DNA from 2 places in the Collinsella sp. CLA-ER-H8 genome. Region 2 is predicted to be linked to the other one. Evidence: riboswitches for the same ligand, from Rfam matches in the RefSeq annotation. Region 2 holds a riboswitch; the other holds the start of a gene.
What was found. Region 2 has a riboswitch for thiamine pyrophosphate ahead of thiM (hydroxyethylthiazole kinase). Riboswitches for the same ligand answer to the same signal wherever they lie in the genome.

Region 1 (9,252 bases), on a different contig from region 2:
AAGCTTCGGCGATTAGGGGGACGCGGAGGTCTACTACGTGTTCCATGACGTCGCGGACCATGGTGGTTAGGCGCTCGACTTCGTCGATGGGGCACTCAAAGTCCAGTTCGTCGTGTACCTGCAAGATCATGTGGGCGGCAAAGCCCTCCTCTTCCAGACGGCGGCTTACGCGGGCCATCGCGATCTTGATGATGTCGGCGGCGGTGCCCTGCATGGGATGGTTCATGGCCGTGCGCTCACCAAAGCCACGGAGTTGCGGGTTTTTGGCCTTGAGCTCCGGAATATGGCGTCTGCGGCCATACATGGTCTCGGCGTAGCCCGTCTGCTTGGCGCGCGCCACCACGTTGTCGAGGAACGTACGCACGCCCGGGTAGGCCTCGTAGTAGCGATCGATCATGTCGCGCGCCTCGGCCATCGAGATATGCAGCGACTGCGACAGACCGTAGGCCTGCTGGCCGTACACGATGCCAAAGTTCACGGCCTTGGCGCGGCTGCGCAGGTCGGGCGTTACCTCGGACACCGGCACACCAAACACGCGCGCCGCCGTCTCGGCATGGAAGTCCTCGCCCTCGTTAAAGGCGCGCACCAAGTGCTCGTCACCCGAGAGATGCGCCAGCAGACGCAGCTCGATCTGCGAGTAGTCCACCGCCAAAAAGACGCTTCCCTCGCCTGCCGAAAACGCCGTCTTGACGGTACGACCCAGCTCCGAGCGCGTCGGGATGTTCTGCAGGTTCGGGTCGCTCGAGGACAGACGCCCCGTTGCCGTGATGGTCTGGTTGTACGTGGTGTGCACGCGACCGTCACCACGGCGCAGCGGGCCCAGTGTGTCCAGATAGGTGGACTTGATTTTGGACTTTTCGCGCCAATCCAAGATCAGACGCACGATTTCGTGGTCGCGGGCAAGGTCGCTCAACACCTTGGCGTTGGTCGAATAGTAACCGCGCTTGGTCTTTTTGAGACCCTTGGTCGGAAGGCCCATCACATCAAAGAGCACATGCGACAGCTGCATGGGGCTGCCGATGTTAAAGGTCTCGTCACCGGCAAGGTCGCGAATACTGCGCTCAACCTCGGTAATCTGGGTCGCCAGACCCTCGGACAGACTGCGCAGCCGATCGGGGTCCACGAGCATGCCCGTGCGCTCCATCTTGGCAAGTACCGGAACGAGCGGCATCTCGATGCCATCGAACACGTTGGCGGCATTCTCACGGGCCATGCACTCGCGCAACGGCGCCACGAGCGCCAGCGTCAGAGCCGCAGTACAGGCGGCAGGCGCGGGAGCGTCCTCGCCGGCACCCTCTGCACCGCACGCCGCAGGCAGCGCCATCTGCAGATAGGTATCGGCCAGATATGCCTCATCAAACTCGGAGCGGTCGGAATCCAACAGGTAGGCGGCAACCACGGTGTCGAAGATGCGCGTGGAATCAACTGCCAGCGGATCCATGAGCTCGGGCTCAGAAGAATCGATGGGCGAAAGCTCGTGCAACAGCGCCTTCATATCCGGGCTCGCCACGCGACCCTCCATAAACAGACGCGCGAGCACGCCGGCAATCACGCCGTGGACGAAGTTGAAGCCCTCAACCTCAGCCACCGCACAGCTGTCGCCCTCCTCGAGCGCGAACAGGCCCTTGGACGTCGCCAACCACAGCGTGCGCGTCAGTCCAAAGAGCGCGCCATCTTCCTTGTCGTCGTCCACCACGGCGGCGACCCACTCGCCCGCCTCGATCGCACGCGAAACCTCGGACGCCACGTCAGCAAGCGCCTCGGCATCGCCGGCGGCAGCGCGCATAACGTGGGGAATCTCAAACGTGCTGGCAGTGGCCGCAGCCCCGCCCTCGCCACCGATCAGCGCCAAGAAACGGTTCTGCATGGCGGTGATACCAAGCGTGCCCAGCGCCGCGGAAACCTCATCGGCAGAATACGCCGGGAAGGACGTCGCCTCAAAATCGAGCTCAACGGGCGCATCGGTGCGGATGGTCGCGACCTTGCGGCTCAGCAGGGCATCGTCGATGTGCGCGCGCAGGTTTTCGCCCATCTTGCCCTTGACCTCGTCGGCATGTGCGATGACCTCGTCCAGGCTACCGTACTGCGCAATGAGCGCGCTCGCCTTTTTGGGGCCGATGCCCGGCACGCCGGGGATGTTATCGGACGTGTCGCCCTTCAGACCATAAAAGTCGGGCACGAGCGCCGGCGTGATGCCGTGATACAGATCGTCCACGCTCTCGGGCGTCATAATCGCCACGTCGGACAGGCCCTTGCGGGTCGAGACCACGTTGACGTGCTCGGTCACGAGTTGATACATGTCGCGGTCGCCGGTCACCAGTAGCATGTCGCAGCCGGCCTCTTCACCCAGGCGCGCCATGGTTCCCAGGATATCGTCGCCTTCCCAGCCCTCGGACTGCAGAATCGGCACGTTGAGCGCGGTGAGCAGCTCCTTAATCATAGGGAACTGCGCATGCAGATCGGGGTCCATGGGCGGGCGTTGCGCCTTATACTGCGGCAGCATCTCCATGCGCACGCGCGGTTTGCCCTTGTCAAACGCCACAACAACGCCGTCGGGGTTAAAGGCGTCGATCATCTTAAGAAACATGTTCAGAAAGCCAAAAATCGCGTTGGTGGGGCGACCGTCCGGCGCGTTCATGGTCGGCGGCACGGCGTGGAAGGCGCGATGCATGAGCGAGTTGCCGTCGATAACGGCAAAGGTGCGGCGCTTGTCAGACATATTGAATACCTCGCTTTGGGCTGGGCACGGTTTGCTCACTCCAGTTTACACGCTCCCCGCCCCGCGGCCACCTCACATCAAGCTCCCCCGCCACCGTGAGCCCGCGCGTGATACGATGGCTCACGGTACATCAACCAGCACGATCGATCCGAAAGGAGCCTGCGTCATGGAGCGTCCCTGCGCATGGAAAAAGTACACGCCACAGCAAATCGAGGAGCTCGAGGAGCTTTGCCGCGGCTATAAGCAGTTTTTGAGTGAGAACAAGACCGAGCGCCTGTGCGTCAAGGCCGGCATCAAGATGGCCGAGGAGGCGGGATACGTCGACCTGGAGACCGTAATCGCCGAAGGCCGCGAGCTCAAGGCAGGCGACAAGGTGTACGCCGCCAATCACGGCAAGGACCTTATGCTCGTCAACCTGGGCACCGCCCCGCTCGAGCAGGGCTTTAACATCCTGGGCGCGCACGTGGACTCGCCGCGCCTGGACCTTAAGCAGAACCCCGCCTTCGAGGCCGGCGACATGGCTTATCTCGACACGCACTACTACGGCGGCGTCAAGAGCTACCACTGGGTGGCCTCCCCGCTCGCACTCGTAGGCGTCATCTGCAAAAAGGACGGCACCACCGTCGACATTAACATCGGCGACAAGGCCGACGACCCGGTCTTTACCATCTCCGACCTGCTGATCCATCTCTCGAGCGAGCAGATGTCCAAGCCTGCCAAGGACGCCGTCGACGCCGAGATCCTCGACGTGATCGTGGGCGGCCGCCCCGTCAAGTTCGATGAGGACGACAAGGACGCTCCCAAGGAGCCCGTCAAGCAGATGTTCTTGGACATCCTCAAAGAGCAGTACGGCGTCGAGGAGGAGGACTTCCTCTCCGCCGAGATCGAGGTCGTGCCCGCCGGCCCCGCCCGCGACATGGGCCTCGACCGCTCCATGATCTTGGGCTATGGCCACGACGACCGCGTCTGCGCCTACCCCTCTATGCTCGCCCAGATCAACGTCACCAACGTGGAGCGCACGAGCATCACGCTCATCGTCGACAAAGAGGAGATCGGTTCCGTGGGTGCCACCGGCATGACGAGCCGCTTCTTCGAGAACACCGTCGCCGAGATCATGACGCTCGCCGGCGAGGGTAGCCCGCTGGCCCTGCGCCGCGCGCTCGCCCGCAGCCGCATGCTCTCCTCTGACGTGTCCGCCGGCTTCGACCCGGGCTATGCCGCCAAGTTCGAGACCAAGAACGCCGCCTTTATGGGTCGCGGCCTGTGCTTTAACAAGTACACGGGCAGCCGCGGCAAGGGCGGCTCCAACGACGCCGATGCCGAGTATGTGGCCCTCGTCCGCGACATCATGGACAAGGCAGGCGTGGATTTCCAGACCTGTGAGCTCGGCCGCGTCAACGCAGGTGGCGGCGGCACCATCGCCTACATCATGGCCAAGTACGGCATGAATGTCATCGACTCCGGCGTTGCCGTTCTGTCCATGCACGCCCTATGGGAGGTCGCCAACAAGGCCGATATCTACGAGGCCTACCGCGGCTACAAGGCCTTCCTCGAGCGCGCCTAACCAGCCCTTCATAACTTGCGGTGAAATACGGACTAAACTGGCCTATAAACGGCCAAAACAGACCGTATTCCACCGCAACTTCCTTTTTGACAGAGGAGAGTCCATGCTGCAGGTCATCATTTCGCCCGCCAAGCAGATGCGCTCGGCCCAAGATGCTTTTGAAGTCCTGGGCATTCCGCCCTTTGCGCGCGAGACGGCTCGACTGCATCGCGCGTTGCTAGATATTGAGCGAAATGAAGGCAGCGGCGGCCTGCAGGCGCTATGGAACGTGAGTGACAAACTGCTGGGGCCTTGCCTCAACACCCTGCATGAGTTCGAGCCCATCTTGGAAAACGGCGACCTCGACAATCCCGATATCGCCCGCAATACCTCCCCCGCCGTCATGTCCTATCACGGCATTCAATACCAGAGCATGGCACCCGAGGTGATGGATGCCGCGCAGCTCGCATGGCTGCAAGACCATCTGTGGATCCTCTCGGGCCTTTACGGATGCGTACGCCCCTTTCATGCCGTCGAACCGTATCGGCTGGAGATGGGTGCGAAGCTCGCCGTTGACGATGCCCGAGACCTCTACGCGTTTTGGAGCGACAAGCTCGCGCGGGTTATCGCCCCGGCAGGTTCAAACACCACGATCGTCAACCTCGCCAGCGTAGAGTATGCCAAAGCCGTTCTGCCCCACCTCGCGGGCGACGCCACAGCCGTCACGTGCCTCTTTGGCGAGGGTATCCGCAACGGGAAGCCCATCCAACGGTCGACCGCCAGCAAAAAGGCGCGCGGCTCCATGGTGCGGTGGATGGCAGAAAACAAGCTCGAGGATGCAAGCGAACTTACCGCATTCAACATCGGCTATCGCCACGTCCCCGAGCTCTCATACCTAGGCACCCTCGTGTTCATCAACGAACAGATGCTCTAGAGCCGGCACCCAACACTGACCCGCTCAGCCTTCTCTATATAACTTGCGGTGGAATAATTCCTATTTGAGCCTTTTTCGCACAATCAGGAACTATTCCACCGCAACTTTTATGAATTGGCTGCTAGGCTCGACACCTATTCAGCTAGACCGTCGGCCTTTGCAATCCCGTTTGTCGAACCGTCCTGATAGACAATCTTGACGTGCTCGACCTCGGACACCGCAACACCCGACGGGGGCTCCAGGCGCCATTCCGTCAGCGCGATATCCATCGTCGTGGGCACATCCCCTTGATCTTTGAGCTTCACCGTCAACGTTTTGAACGTCGCATCATACGTCACGCGTTCGATTTCCTCACCAGGAATAGACCCACCACTCAGCTGCAACTGCACAAACTCATCGCACGGGTACCAATAATCGCCCGGAACGGCGAGCGTATTGGCATTACCGCCAGTACTCCTCACCGTCATAATCGGCAGGCCCTCGTCGGCCTCAAACTCCCAGGCAGCGCCGCCGCGACCGCCAAACGTCCAAATACAAAAGGCAATCACCAGCACGGCAAGCACCGCAAAGCCAATCGCGACAAGGCCATGGTGCGCACGGCTTTCCTCGGCCGATACATCCCATTGCGTCTCTCGATATAGATGCTTGTCTTCCATGTTCGCCTCCCCACAGGCACGCTCGTTGGCCCAATCGTACCCATTCAGGCTATACTTGAGCCCACCACATAAACGGGGAGCTTGCAGGACAAGACGGCAGGCTGAGACTGGGCGCGCCCGCCCTGACCCGCAAACCTGATATGGGTAATGCCAACGAAGGGAGCCGTGCCAATGAGCACACAGACCGAGCCCAAGCTCGTCACGCAAATCGACTTCGCCCGCGCCGGGCAGATCACACCGCAGATGAAGGAAGTCGCCGAGCGCGAGCATCGCGACCCCGAGTACATCCGCGAGCGCGTGGCCGACGGCCGCATCGCCATTCCCGCCAACATCGTGCACATCAAAAAGGGCATGCGCGCCTTTGGCGTCGGTGAGGGCCTGTCCACCAAGGTCAACGTCAACTTGGGCATCTCGGGCGATAAGGCCGATGCCGCCGAAGAGTGGAAGAAGGTCAAGATCGCCGAGGACTTTGGCGCCGACGCCATCATGGACCTCTCCAACTCGGGCAAGACGCGCCAGTTCCGCCAGCAGCTCATCGACGAGACACCGCTCATGGTAGGCACCGTCCCCATGTACGACGCCATCGGCTACATGGAAAAGCCGCTGGTCAAGCTCACCAAGAACGACCTGTTCGAAGTCGTGCGCGCGCATGCCGAGGACGGCGTGGACTTTATGACCATCCACTGCGGCATAAACAAGTCGGTCACCAAGACCTTTAAGGAGACCGGCCGCCTGATGAACATCGTGAGCCGTGGCGGCTCACTGTTGTTTGGCTGGATGGAGGTCACCGGTAACGAGAACCCGTTCTATGAGTTCTACGACGAGTTGCTCGAGATTTGCCACGAGTACGACGTGACGATTTCGCTCGGCGACTCCTGCCGCCCGGGCTGCCTCTACGACTCCAACGACGCCACCGAGACTGCCGAGATGATTGAGCTCGGCAAGTTATGCAAGCGCGCTTGGGCCGCCGGCGTCCAAGTCATGGTCGAGGGCCCGGGTCACATGGCGCTCGACGAGATCGCTGCCAATATGAAACTGCAGAAGCGCCTGTGCCACAACGCCCCGTTCTATGTGCTCGGGCCGCTGGTGACCGATATCGGCGTTGGCTACGACCACATCACCGCTGCCATCGGCGGCGCCATCTCCGCCAGCTCCGGTGCCGACTTCCTGTGCTACGTGACACCGGCAGAGCACCTATGCCTGCCCAACGCCCAGGATGTGCTCGACGGCCTCATGGCCACCAAGATCGCCGCACACGCCGCCGACATCGCCAAAAAGGTGCCCCACGCCCGCGACATGGACGACAAGATGGGCCAGGCACGCCGCAAGCTTGACTGGGACGCCATGTGGGAGTGCGCGCTCGACCCGGTTACGGGCAAGAAGCGCTACGAGGAGTCCCCCGCCGCCACCGAGGGCACTTGCACCATGTGTGGCAAGATGTGCGCCGTCCGCACCGTCAACAAGATCTTCGAGGGCACCACGATCGACCTCGGCATGGAGGACTAACTCGTCACCGGAGCCACAAACGGCCACAAGGTGTTCGTCAATTGTTGACATGTGAACATTTGCCTGCATTTGCGTAAAAATTGCATCTCGCGCCCGGGTTCGGCATATCGCCGGCCCGGGCATCTTTATAATGCGGGGTAAAAGACCCATTTGAATCCGACCGGACAAGGGAGCGAACATGGATCACAGTAAGGTACCAGCCGTTCTATCCATCGCAGGATCCGATTCCAGCGGTGGCGCCGGCATTCAGGCAGACATCAAGACCATCACGGCGCACCGTCTGTATGCCGAAACAGCCATCACGGCCATCACCGCACAAAACACGCTCGGTGTCACCGCCGTGCAGAATGTCTCCCCGGATATTGTCGCGGCGCAGATCGATGCCGTCTTTGACGATATCCGACCCAGCGCCGTCAAGATCGGCATGGTTTCCTCTGCTGAGATTATCGAGGTTATCGCCGACCGCCTGAGTGCCTGGGACGCACAAAATATCGTCGTCGATCCCGTCATGGTCGCCACTTCGGGCGCTCGCCTCATTGCCGAGGATGCCGCCGAGGCGCTCACACGTCGCCTGTTCCCGTTGGCGACCGTCATCACGCCCAACATTCCCGAGGCCATGGCGCTGCTCGACTACGAGGTCGATTCCGAGCGCACGCAGCAAAACGCTGCCATGCTCCTCACCCGCCGCTTTGGCTGCGCGTCCCTCGTTAAGGGCGGGCATTTTGTCAACGAGGCCAACGATGTGCTAGCAGAGCCCGCGCCGCTCGATGACGAGGGCAACCACCTGGGCGATCCGCTCACCACGTGGTTCCGCCATAAGCGCATCGAGACCGGTAACACGCATGGCACCGGCTGCACGCTCTCGTCCGCCATCGCCTGTGCGCTGGCGCAGGGCATGGATCTTGCCGACGCCATCAATGCCGGCAAGGCCTACCTAACGGGCGCTCTCGCCGCCGGCTTTGACATGGGCAAAGGCTCCGGCCCCGTCAACCACATGTGGCAGTACTAAGATTCGCAGTCCAAAACCACCGCAAAGGGGACAGACACCTTTGCGGTGGTTCCCACAGACATCTCGATCCGTAACAGTTAGAGTCCATTTTTCGGCCCACCTGTTACAGATTGAGACATTCAAATTCTGCCGAGAAGATAATCTCGATCTGTAACAGTAGATCGGCAAAATCGACCCTAGATGTTACAGATCGAGACAAACGACCGATATCAACCTGAATAATCTCAATCTGTAACATCTAGCCCGTTTTCGGCCTTACAGCTGTTACAGATCGAGACAAACCAACGAAACAAGCCGCCGCAAGGGAAACTTTTGTACTGGTTTGGGGCTGCGCTACTCACCGAGCATCTCTTGGAGCTTGGCTGCCACGGCATGTCCCAAGCTCTCGTGGCCTTCGGGCATCATGTGCAGATAATCGATATCGCCCGGCTCGGCAAAGTCGGCGGCATTCAAAAAGTCGCAGCCAAACTGCTCAGCCACATGCGCGTAGTACTCACCAAAATGTTCCGAGGCTTCTACGGAATGCTCGTCAAAATCGGTCATATATACGTCGGCGATCTGCGGCTTAATCTTGATAGGCGCCATCAGCAGAATCCGTGGGCAGGGCGCGGCATCGGTCCAGGCAAACGCGCGGACGGCGCGAATCAGTGCCATGGCGCCACGGGCGATATCGGAGGCTGTCACGCCAAAGACCGTCTTGCAGTCGTTGGTGCCCAGCATAATCACGATCGCGTCCAGCGGCTTATGGGCTTCGAGCAGCATCGGCAGCGCGCGAATGCCGTTGAGGTTGGTGTCCAGATGGCACATATCGTCGCGCACCGTCGTGCGACCATTTAGGCCTTCCTCAATCACATGCCAACCCTCACCCAGGTCACGCTGCACCAC
Region 2 (9,252 bases):
GCGAGCATTCCACCAGACAGGCGGCACATTCTGCCAAAACGCGGTCGCCCGCATCAAAGCCAAAGCGGGCATTGACCTGAGCGATATCATCGATTTTAATGGCGATCAACCCCGCCTTGCGCGCCACGCGACGCATTTCGCCAATGGCGTTGACCAGGGCGTGAATATCGCCCAAGCCGGTCACGGAATCGGTCGTATCTGCCAAGCTTCGGTTGATGATAATGCCCACATACATGCCGGGCTCGGTATCGGTGCCGTCCAAGCGGTAGCCCGTGCAGTCGCAAAGCACGTATTTTCCGGTGGCATCCATTACGCGATACTGCATGTAGTGGAAGTGCCACGTGCCGTTTATCACCATGTCGAGCTCGACACGTACGTTGTCGCGGTCCTCGGGATGAACGCGGGCGAGCCACATGTCGAGTGAGTTAAAAGGGTGCTGGGAGGGCAGGTCAAAATCGCGCACGGCGTTAACCGACCATTGCGATTCTCCCGTATCGAGATTGAGGATAAACGGATAGCGCGTCTCGGAGCTCATGGAGATCGCTTGGAACACCCGGTCGTTGCAGGGAAGCTGATCGACGATTGGGCGTTGCGGCGCGTCATCGTCTTTCGGTTGCTGCACACGATGCATAAGCTTATAGCGATACATCTTGCGATCGGCATCCATTGTCATCTGGCGACGCGTGTCGCCAGCAAGTGGATCGACGCGCGAGCAGCCAAAGCTAAAGCTGCCGATCATGGGCGCCTTGCCACCTGAGCTCGCCTCGATCAGCCTGGTACGTACCTGCTCCAAGCGCTGCTCGAGTTCAATCTCGTTTGCGGAGAGCGAGATGAGCACAAACTCGTCTCCACCGATACGGAACAGCATCTCATCGTGCTCCATGGTTTCGGAGAGCGTGCGGCAGATGCTCAGAATATAGCGATTGCCTTCGGCGTGGCCAAACCTATCATTGCAATGCTTGAGATGGTCGATGTCAATATAGGCGCAGGTGAAGGGGTCGCCTTTGCGCCAGAGTTGCTCGACGTGACGGTCGAATCCGTTGCGGTTGCCCAAGTTGGTGAGCGGATCGATATAGGCGTTGCGCTCAAGCAGCTGGCGCTCTTGTTGCAGGATGGCATGCGTCTTTTGCAGTTGCTCGCCAACGGCGCGTAGCCCAGCAGGCAGCGCGGCAACATCGAGTTCGGCGGTCGAGACGCCGTTCGCAAGTCGCTGAAGATAGGCAATAATCGATTGCTCGCCCAGGCGATACGACTCGTTCATGATGGATAACCTCCTTGGGCGGAACAACGGTTTGTATCATATCCCCAATTCGGTTTGAATTGGGGATATAAGTTAGCTAATGGAGACAAATTCCCCCTCCGGCGGTGGCGTTTTGCGCGCGAGCGTATCAGTTGTTATTGCCACCATCGAGCAATGCCTCAAAATCCTTCGCCGGCATGGGACGGTAGTAGAGGAAGCCCTGAGCGTAGCGGGCGCCCATTTGTCGTAGCATGTTTGCCTGCTCATTTGTCTCGACGCCTTCAACCACGACGGGCAGATGGAGCGACTGCGCCATCTCGAGCATCGATGACACGATCTGCGCGCTGCGGCCTTGATCGCGGTCGGTGGGCACAAAGGTGCGGTCGAGCTTGATGACGTCGACGTTGACGTTCTTGAGCATCGCGAGCGTGGACTGGCCGGTGCCAAAATCGTCCATGTAGGTCGAGAAGCCACGGGTGTGCAGATCCGCGGTCAGCTTATCCACGGCCTCGGACTCTCCGGTATAGGCGGTCTCGGTGATCTCGATGTGCATGAGTTCGGGCGGCAGGTTGTACTGGGCGGCGAGCGACCCCATATGCTCGGCGACATCGCAGGCAAGAATGTCTACGCGCGACACATTGAGGGAAATCGGAACCACGCGAAGTCCTCGATTGAGGCGCTCGCGGAGCCACATGGCGACGCCCTGCCAAACATATTTGTCGAGCGTCACTACAAAGCCGCTTTCCTCGAGTGCGGGGATAAACGTTGCGGGCGAAATGAGAGAGCCGTCCTTGTCAATCCAGCGGGTGAGTGCTTCGGCGCCAATAATCTCGCCGGTTTCCATATCGACCTGGGGCTGAAGATAGTACGTGATGCGACCATTTGACAGCGCGTACTGGAATTCGGTCAGCGTGCGGTTGAACACGATTTCGCGCTTGTACTCCTCGGGGCAAAAAATGGCAATGCGCTCCTTAAAGTCGTTTTTTGCGCGCCGATTGGTAAACATGGCCTTTGCCTGCGCATCGATGGTGATCTCCTCATTGGAATCGATGGGGTAGACGCCCATGGACGGCCAAAAACCTACGCCGCCATCATGCCTGGCTACTGCCTCGCGAACGCGGTTGTAGATTTGATGGACGGTGATGTGCTTAAAGGGGATGAGTGCGCAAAAGTCATCTTGGCCCCAGTACCCTGCGACGCCCATGTCGGCATTCTCGATGTCCTTGAGGACCGTGCCCACATCGGCAAGCAGGCGGTCGCCTTCGGCCTGTCCATACCATTCGTTAAACAGGCGCATGTGGCCCATGTCGACCGTGGCGATGCACCAAGCGCCGTCGTGCCTTGCCTCGAGAAAAGCGTTGGCGCGCCGCATAAACTCGCTGGGTCGGTAGAGACCGGTGAGCATATCGATGCGTTCGGCGATTGCGCTTTTGCGTTCGACCTCGGGTATAGGGAGGCTGTCGTTGGGGACAAGCCCGCCGGCTGTGCGAAGGCGACGATCGAGTTCGCCTAAAACGGCGGTCGCCTGATGGGTTAAGTGCTCGTAAAATGCCGGGACGACAAGACAGACGGGAGTAATGGTGTCGCCCGCGATTTGCACAGGAGCGAAAACGGCCTCTTTAAGGTGGCGGGTCAGTTGCTCGAATGCCTCGTGGTCCAAATCGTTGCTGAGCACGACAAACTGGACGCTTCGTGAACGGTAGACCCGGCTCCTGCCGCGGGTGATCGACAGCATGCGGCCCGCGTATTCGGCAAGCATGTTGTCGACAGCCTCGGCCCCGTAGAGCTCGTTGAGCTTTGTCGTGCCACGAACGCGCACCGCTATGAGCCCTGTCTTGCAACGGTCAAGGCGGCAGGTATCGATAGCGTTGACCAGCATGCGCTGCGTTCCGAGGCCCGTAGCGGCGTCGACGGTTTCGGCAAGTGAGTGGTTGACGAGCTCGCCGACATAGAGCGAGGGGGCATTTCCGTCGCCGTCGATACGAAACCCGCGAGCACGGCAAAGGACGTAGTCGCCGACGGCGTTGCGCACACGATACTGCATGACTCGATGGTGTTTGGAGCCGTTATAGACTTGGTCGATGTCGTCGGTAAAAGCCTCAAGGTCATCGGGATGGACGCGCGTTTTCCAGTAATCGCGGCAGTTGTCTATGTGCTCCGAGGGAAGGCCAAGATCGCGCAAGGCACCTTGTGACCAAAGGGTGCGATGTTTGTCCAAGTTCTCGATAAAGAAATAACGACCTTCGTTGAGCATCGAAAAGGCGTCGAAAACGCGGTCGCTTATTTCGAAGTCGTCGGCGTGGACTTGCGTGATATTGCGTCGATCGAGGTACACGGCATGACGTAGCTTGTAGTCGTACATGCGATGGTCGGCATCGAGTGTCATGCGATTGGGGGCTTCGCCCAGGGCGGGGTCGGCGTGTGCCACTCCGTAGCTAAACGAGTGGGGCATCTCGGAATCGTTGTTTTTGAGCAGGATCGTTCGGCAGTGTTCCAGACGTTCGGCGAGGTCGTCTTCGGTCGCAATCGTAGATAGGATGGCAAACTCGTCGCCGCCTATGCGAAACGCCGCCTCGTCCACTTTCATATACAGTTTGAGATAGAGGCTTACCTGCAAGATATAGCGGTTGCCCTCGTCATGCCCAAAGACGTCGTTGCAGTGCTTGAGATTGTCGATATCGATGAACGCCATGGTAACGGGGGTGTCCTGCTCCCAGAGCTCCTCGAGGGAACGGGCAAAGCCGCCGCGGTTGCCAAGTCCGGTAAGCTGGTCGGTAAAGGCGGTCCTAATCAGATCATCCTGACGCTTGAGAAGGTCGCGGACGGTCTTTTCGAGCGTTTCGGTGTAATTGCTGACAGTATCCATGTCGTAAGCGGCTTTCTGAGGTCGGGCGAATTGCGTCGGGCGAGCTCGTTGTGCACACGCGTTGTTGTTCGGCGCTTTGCGTGTATCCAGGCCCCCGCCTTGCTGCGTTGTTGGGTTAATTTACCGGCTAATGTTCGCTGTTGATAACTGCTGAGTAGTATAAACAACAGTGCAGAATTATATATGGGTGTACATGCTACGGGCGGCTATTATTCGCCAAACCGCAACGCCTGGGTGCGCATGAAAAATGCGACTGGGGCGGTATATGTTGACGGGTATACTTGTCCCGGTTTTAAACGCAGGAACGGAGATGGTCGCATGACACAGCCAAATATGACGCGCACGGTGGGGCTTGCGCTCGAGGGAGGCGGCTACCGCGGTATGTATACGGCGGGCGTGCTCGACGTTTGGATGGAGCACGGTTTGACCTGCGACCATATGGTGGGTGTCTCGGCGGGCGCGGCGTTTGGCTACAACTTTAAATCGCGGCAGATCGGACGCGCCATTCGCTATAACAAGGCCTATTGTGCCGACAAGCGCTATGCGGGTGTAGCAAGCTGGCTGCGGACCGGCGACATGTTCAATGCCGATTTTGCCTATCACGAGGTGCCCATCGAGCGCGATCCCATTGACTTGGAGGCGTATCGCGCCTGTCCCATGCGGTTTACGTGCGTGTGCACCGATATCGAGACGGGCAAGGCCGTCTACCACGACCTGCCCTATGGCGACGAGCGGGATATCGAGTGGATCCGGGCATCGTCGGCGATTCCCGTGGCGACGCGTCCCGTTGCTATTGACGGGCATAAGTATCTGGATGGTGGCGTGGCTGATTCTATTCCCAGTGCATGGCTGTTTGCGCAGGGGTATGACCGCAATATCGTGGTACTCACGCAGCCGGCGGGCTTTGTGAAGCAGCCCAACAGCGTGATGCCCATGCTGCGGCGCGTGTTCCGTCACTATCCGGAGTTTGTCGCAGCGCTTGAGCATCGGCATGAGGTTTACAATGCCACGCTCGATGACCTGGCACGTCGTGAGGCCGCCGGCGATATCTTTGTGGTGCGTCCGAGCGAATCGGTGAAGGTGCCGTCGCTGTGCCGCGAGCCCGATGAACTCGAGCGCATCTACCAGATCGGTCGTCGCGATGCGGAGGCGACTTTGCCGGCGTTGGAAGCGTATCTGGCGGGGTAAGGGCCGCATATGGAAAGCGCATCCCAGAATGGACGTCCAAACTGGGATGCGCTTTCCGTTATTGAAGATATGAGGCTGCGGAGCAGCTGCTCGGCCTAGACTTATGCCTGCTGCCAGGTGTCGACAAGCTCCTTGGCGGCGGCGTGGGGGTCATCGGCGCTGCAGACAGCGCTCACCACAAAGAAGCCGTCGACGCCGGTGGCCTTGAGCTGCGGCAGGTCGGCCGTCTTGACGCCGCCGCCCACCACGATGGGCACGGGGCTTGCCGCGTGGAGTGCGGCCAGGTCCTCAAAGCTCTTGGTGATGATGGAGCCATCGGCTGCGCGTCCGCAGTCGCGCTTGGTCTCGGTCTCGTGGAGCGGGCCGATGCCCAGGTAGTCGACCAGGCTCATGTCGGCGGTCTTGACGTACTCGAGCATCTCTTCGCAACGGGCCGAAAGGCCCACGATGGCATCGGGGCCCAGAAGCTTGCGGCAGACCTCGACGGGAATATCGCTCTGGCCCACGTGCACGCCGTCGACGGCAATACCCTGCTCGCGTGCGGCGAGTACGCAGTCAAGGCGGTCGTCGATCAGCAAGGCGACCTGACCGGTCTTGCCGGCCTGTGCGATTGCCCGCGCGGCGTCGCCGGTCAGCGCAATGATCTCGCGGGCGCTTGCCACCTTGGAGCGCACCTGGATGCAGGTAAAGCCTGCGTCGAGCGCTTGGGCCACCACATCGCCCACGGGGCGTCCCAGCGTGTTTTCGGGGCCGAGTACTAGATAGGCCGAGATATCAAGGTTGTCGCGGATGCTCATCGTGCTTCCTCCTGCTTCTTGATCTGTGCTTCCATGCGCTCGAGCTTGCCGGTCATGGTGTCGGTAAATCCGGGACGAATATCGGCTTTGAGCACGACTTCGGTGCGGATGCCCTTGCTCGCCAACACAAAGGTCGCGTCGCGCACGACCTGCATGACCTCGTCCCAGTCGCCTTCGATCTCGGTAAACATCGAGGTGGTGCGGTTGGGAAGGCCGCTCTCGCGTATGACGCGCACGACCTCGGCGACCTCGGCGGAGAGCTCATCGCCGGTGCCGCACGGGGCGATGGCCACGGCGACGAGCGTGTTCATGCCGGCATTGGTTGTGGGATCGGACATGGCCTATGCCTCCTCGAGCTCGAGTTGGTTATCGGCAATGTCCTGGGCGGTTGCGCGGTAGAGCTCGTCGATAAAGGCGACCTTAAAGCTTGCCGGGGCATCGGCGACAGCGGCGGCGCGCGTGCCGGCAACGTTGTAGACGGCGGTGCCGCAGACGGCTGCCGTAAACGGGTCGGCGGCACAGGCGTACACGGCCAGCACGCCGCCCTGCGAGCAGCCGCAGCCGGTGATCTTGGACATGAGCGGGCTGCCGCCGTGGGACTTGGCCACGGTCGTGCCGTCGGTGATCAGGTCGACTTCGCCCGAGACCACTACGGCGCCGCCGGTGTAGCGGGCGAGCGCCACGGCGGCATCGCGGGCGGCGTCGACCGTGTCGGTGGTATCGACACCGCGTACGCGGCTCAGATCGGCCGCCTCGCCCTCAAGACCCCACAGGCCGGCGAGCGCGATGATCTCGGAGGCGTTGCCGCGCACGATGGCGGGCTTGTACTGCTTGAGCTCGTTTACCAACTGGGTGCGCAGGCTACCGATGCCCAGGCCTACCGGATCGAGCACCCAGGGCTTGCCGGCGTCGTGTGCCGCCTTGGCCGCGCGGGGAATCGTTTGCTCGTAGATGGGGAAGAGCGTGCCCATGTTGAGATAGATGGCGCCGCCGCCGGCAACGAGCGCCTCGCCCTCGTCGGGCAGATAGACCATGGCGGCCGAACCGCCCACGGCGAGCTGCGCATTGGCGACAAAGTCGATCGTCACCGTGTTGGTGATGGAGCCGGCCATCGGATTGGTGGCGCGAATCTCCTCCACGGCCTTGACCATATGTTGCTTAAGCTGTTCCGAATCAATCACTGCACATGCCTCCTTGGCATAGAAAAGGGGCGCTGTGCATAGACAGCGCCCCTGTAAAGGCGGCATGCTCCCTACGCCAGCATTAACTGACAGGTTCAAAGGATTGGGCCCTATGCCCTCTCAGCCTTGTGGCTTGCACCGCCGGCACTCCCGCATCGAATCTGTTGTTCCCTATACTAACGCACCTGCCAAAAAGGGACAGGTTTATTTTGGCAGGTCGTTACAATAGGTAGGACCGATACGAATGGGGGCCTTATGATTAAACTTGTGCTGACCGATATGGACGATACGCTGATTCCAGCCGGGCATGACGGAGCCAGCGACTACGCCATCGAGGGCATTCATGCCATGCAGGCGGCGGGCCTGCACTTTGGCCCGGTTTCGGGTCGTCAGCCGTCCGCGATGGGCTGGATGTTCAAAAATCGTTCCGAGTGTTTTTCGACTGGCGCGTTCTGTAACGGCCAGGTGATGTTTGTTGACGGCGAGGTTGTTGCCTCCCGTGCGAGCGACAACGGTGCCCTCATGCGTCTTGCCGACTATCTGGAGCAAGAGACCGACGATACCTATCTGAAGGTCTATAGTCTGGGCGATGACTTTTGGGGCAACGATGCCTATTGTGTGACGAGCGACCCCGAGCGCGTTCGTCGCGCCATGGAGTCGGGCGGCAACGCGTGGCTCAAAGGCGAAGAGGCCCCGTGCCGTCCCGTCGTCGATGACGCGCCGGTGTTCAAGGCGAATATTTGGAGTGCCCGTTCGCGTGAGGAGCTCGCGGAGCTACGCGAGCGCGTTGCCGCTGAGGTGCCAGAACTCTCGCTCGTGTTTCCCAACAACCGAGTGCGCCTGTTCGACATCCTTCCGGCTGGTTGGGACAAGGGTTGCGCTGCGCTGGAGTTGGCGCGCGCTTTGGGCCTGACGCCCGACGAGGTGGCCGTATTCGGCGATTCCGATAACGATCTGCCCATGATCGATGCCGTTCCCAACTCCGTTGCAGTCGCCAATGCCAACGAGGCCGTCACGGCTGCCGCGCGCTGGCATATTGGCGCTGCGGCAGATGATGCGGTCGCCGGGGCCCTGCATCAGATTGCCGCCTGCGCCGCGACGGGGGAGATGCCGCCGTTTATGCGCCAGGAGGGTGCGGCCGACGCGAATCTCGCGAACAGCTAAGGAGACAGCCATGAAGCTCCAGCAGCTCAGATATGTCGTCAAAGTTGCCGAATGCGGCAGCATCACCGAGGCCTCGCGCCGACTCTTTGTGTCGCAGCCTTCGATTACCGCGTCGATCCGCGATCTCGAAAACGAGATGGGTGTGCACATCTTTGAGCGCACCAACAAGGGCGTCATTGTGTCCGAGGAGGGCGAGACCTTCTTGGGCTACGCTCGACAGGTGCTCGACCAGGCCGATCTGCTCGAAGGCAAGTATAAGGGCGCGTCCGAGCAGGTGCCGCACTTTAGTGTGAGCTGCCAGCATTATTCCTTTGCCGTTAATGCGTTTGTCGATGTGATCCGTGAGTTCGATGCAGCGCGCTACGACTTTACCCTGCGCGAGGAGCAGACTCACGAGATTATCGAGGACGTCGCGCATATGAAAAGCGAGCTGGGCATCCTGTACTTATCCGAGCATAACCGCGAGGTCATCGAGCGCATGCTGGTGGCCAACGAGCTCGTGTTCGAAGGACTCTTCTGCGCCACGCCGCATGTCTTCGTCTGTGCAGACCATCCGCTGGCTGGCCGTTCCAGCGTGACGCTCGAGGACTTGGAAGACTACCCGTTCCTGTCCTATGAGCAGGGCAGCTACAACTCGTTCTACTATTCCGAGGAACTGACCTCGACGTTTGAGCGCCGCAAGAATATCCGCGTACGCGACCGTGCGACGCTGTTCAACCTGGCTATGGGCCTTAACGGCTATACGGTGTGTTCGGGCGTGATCAGCCATGAACTTAACGGCCCCGGTATTATCTCGATTCCGCTCGATGTGGACGA

Region 1: another riboswitch for thiamine pyrophosphate. It lies ahead of thiC (phosphomethylpyrimidine synthase ThiC); the one in region 2 lies ahead of thiM (hydroxyethylthiazole kinase).

The regions. Positions count from the first base shown of each region.
Region 1 covers NZ_JBBNLU010000001.1:100,375-109,626, forward strand. Annotated here, with positions in the region: gene polA (DNA polymerase I) at 1-2,719, opposite strand, end outside; gene AAAX72_RS00455 (aminopeptidase) at 2,886-4,283, shown strand; gene AAAX72_RS00460 (YaaA family protein) at 4,387-5,196, shown strand; gene AAAX72_RS00465 (hypothetical protein) at 5,331-5,852, opposite strand; TPP riboswitch at 5,916-6,031, shown strand; gene thiC (phosphomethylpyrimidine synthase ThiC) at 6,024-7,358, shown strand; gene thiD (bifunctional hydroxymethylpyrimidine kinase/phosphomethylpyrimidine kinase) at 7,537-8,367, shown strand; gene AAAX72_RS00480 (SGNH/GDSL hydrolase family protein) at 8,701-9,252, opposite strand, start outside.
Region 2 covers NZ_JBBNLU010000018.1:24,634-33,885, reverse strand. Annotated here, with positions in the region: gene AAAX72_RS09165 (diguanylate cyclase) at 1-1,261, opposite strand, end outside; gene AAAX72_RS09160 (EAL domain-containing protein) at 1,389-4,106, opposite strand; gene AAAX72_RS09155 (patatin family protein) at 4,425-5,294, shown strand; gene AAAX72_RS09150 (thiamine phosphate synthase) at 5,396-6,091, opposite strand; gene AAAX72_RS09145 (thiamine-binding protein) at 6,088-6,429, opposite strand; gene thiM (hydroxyethylthiazole kinase) at 6,433-7,272, opposite strand; TPP riboswitch at 7,324-7,434, opposite strand; gene AAAX72_RS09135 (HAD family hydrolase) at 7,528-8,436, shown strand; gene AAAX72_RS09130 (LysR family transcriptional regulator) at 8,447-9,252, shown strand, end outside.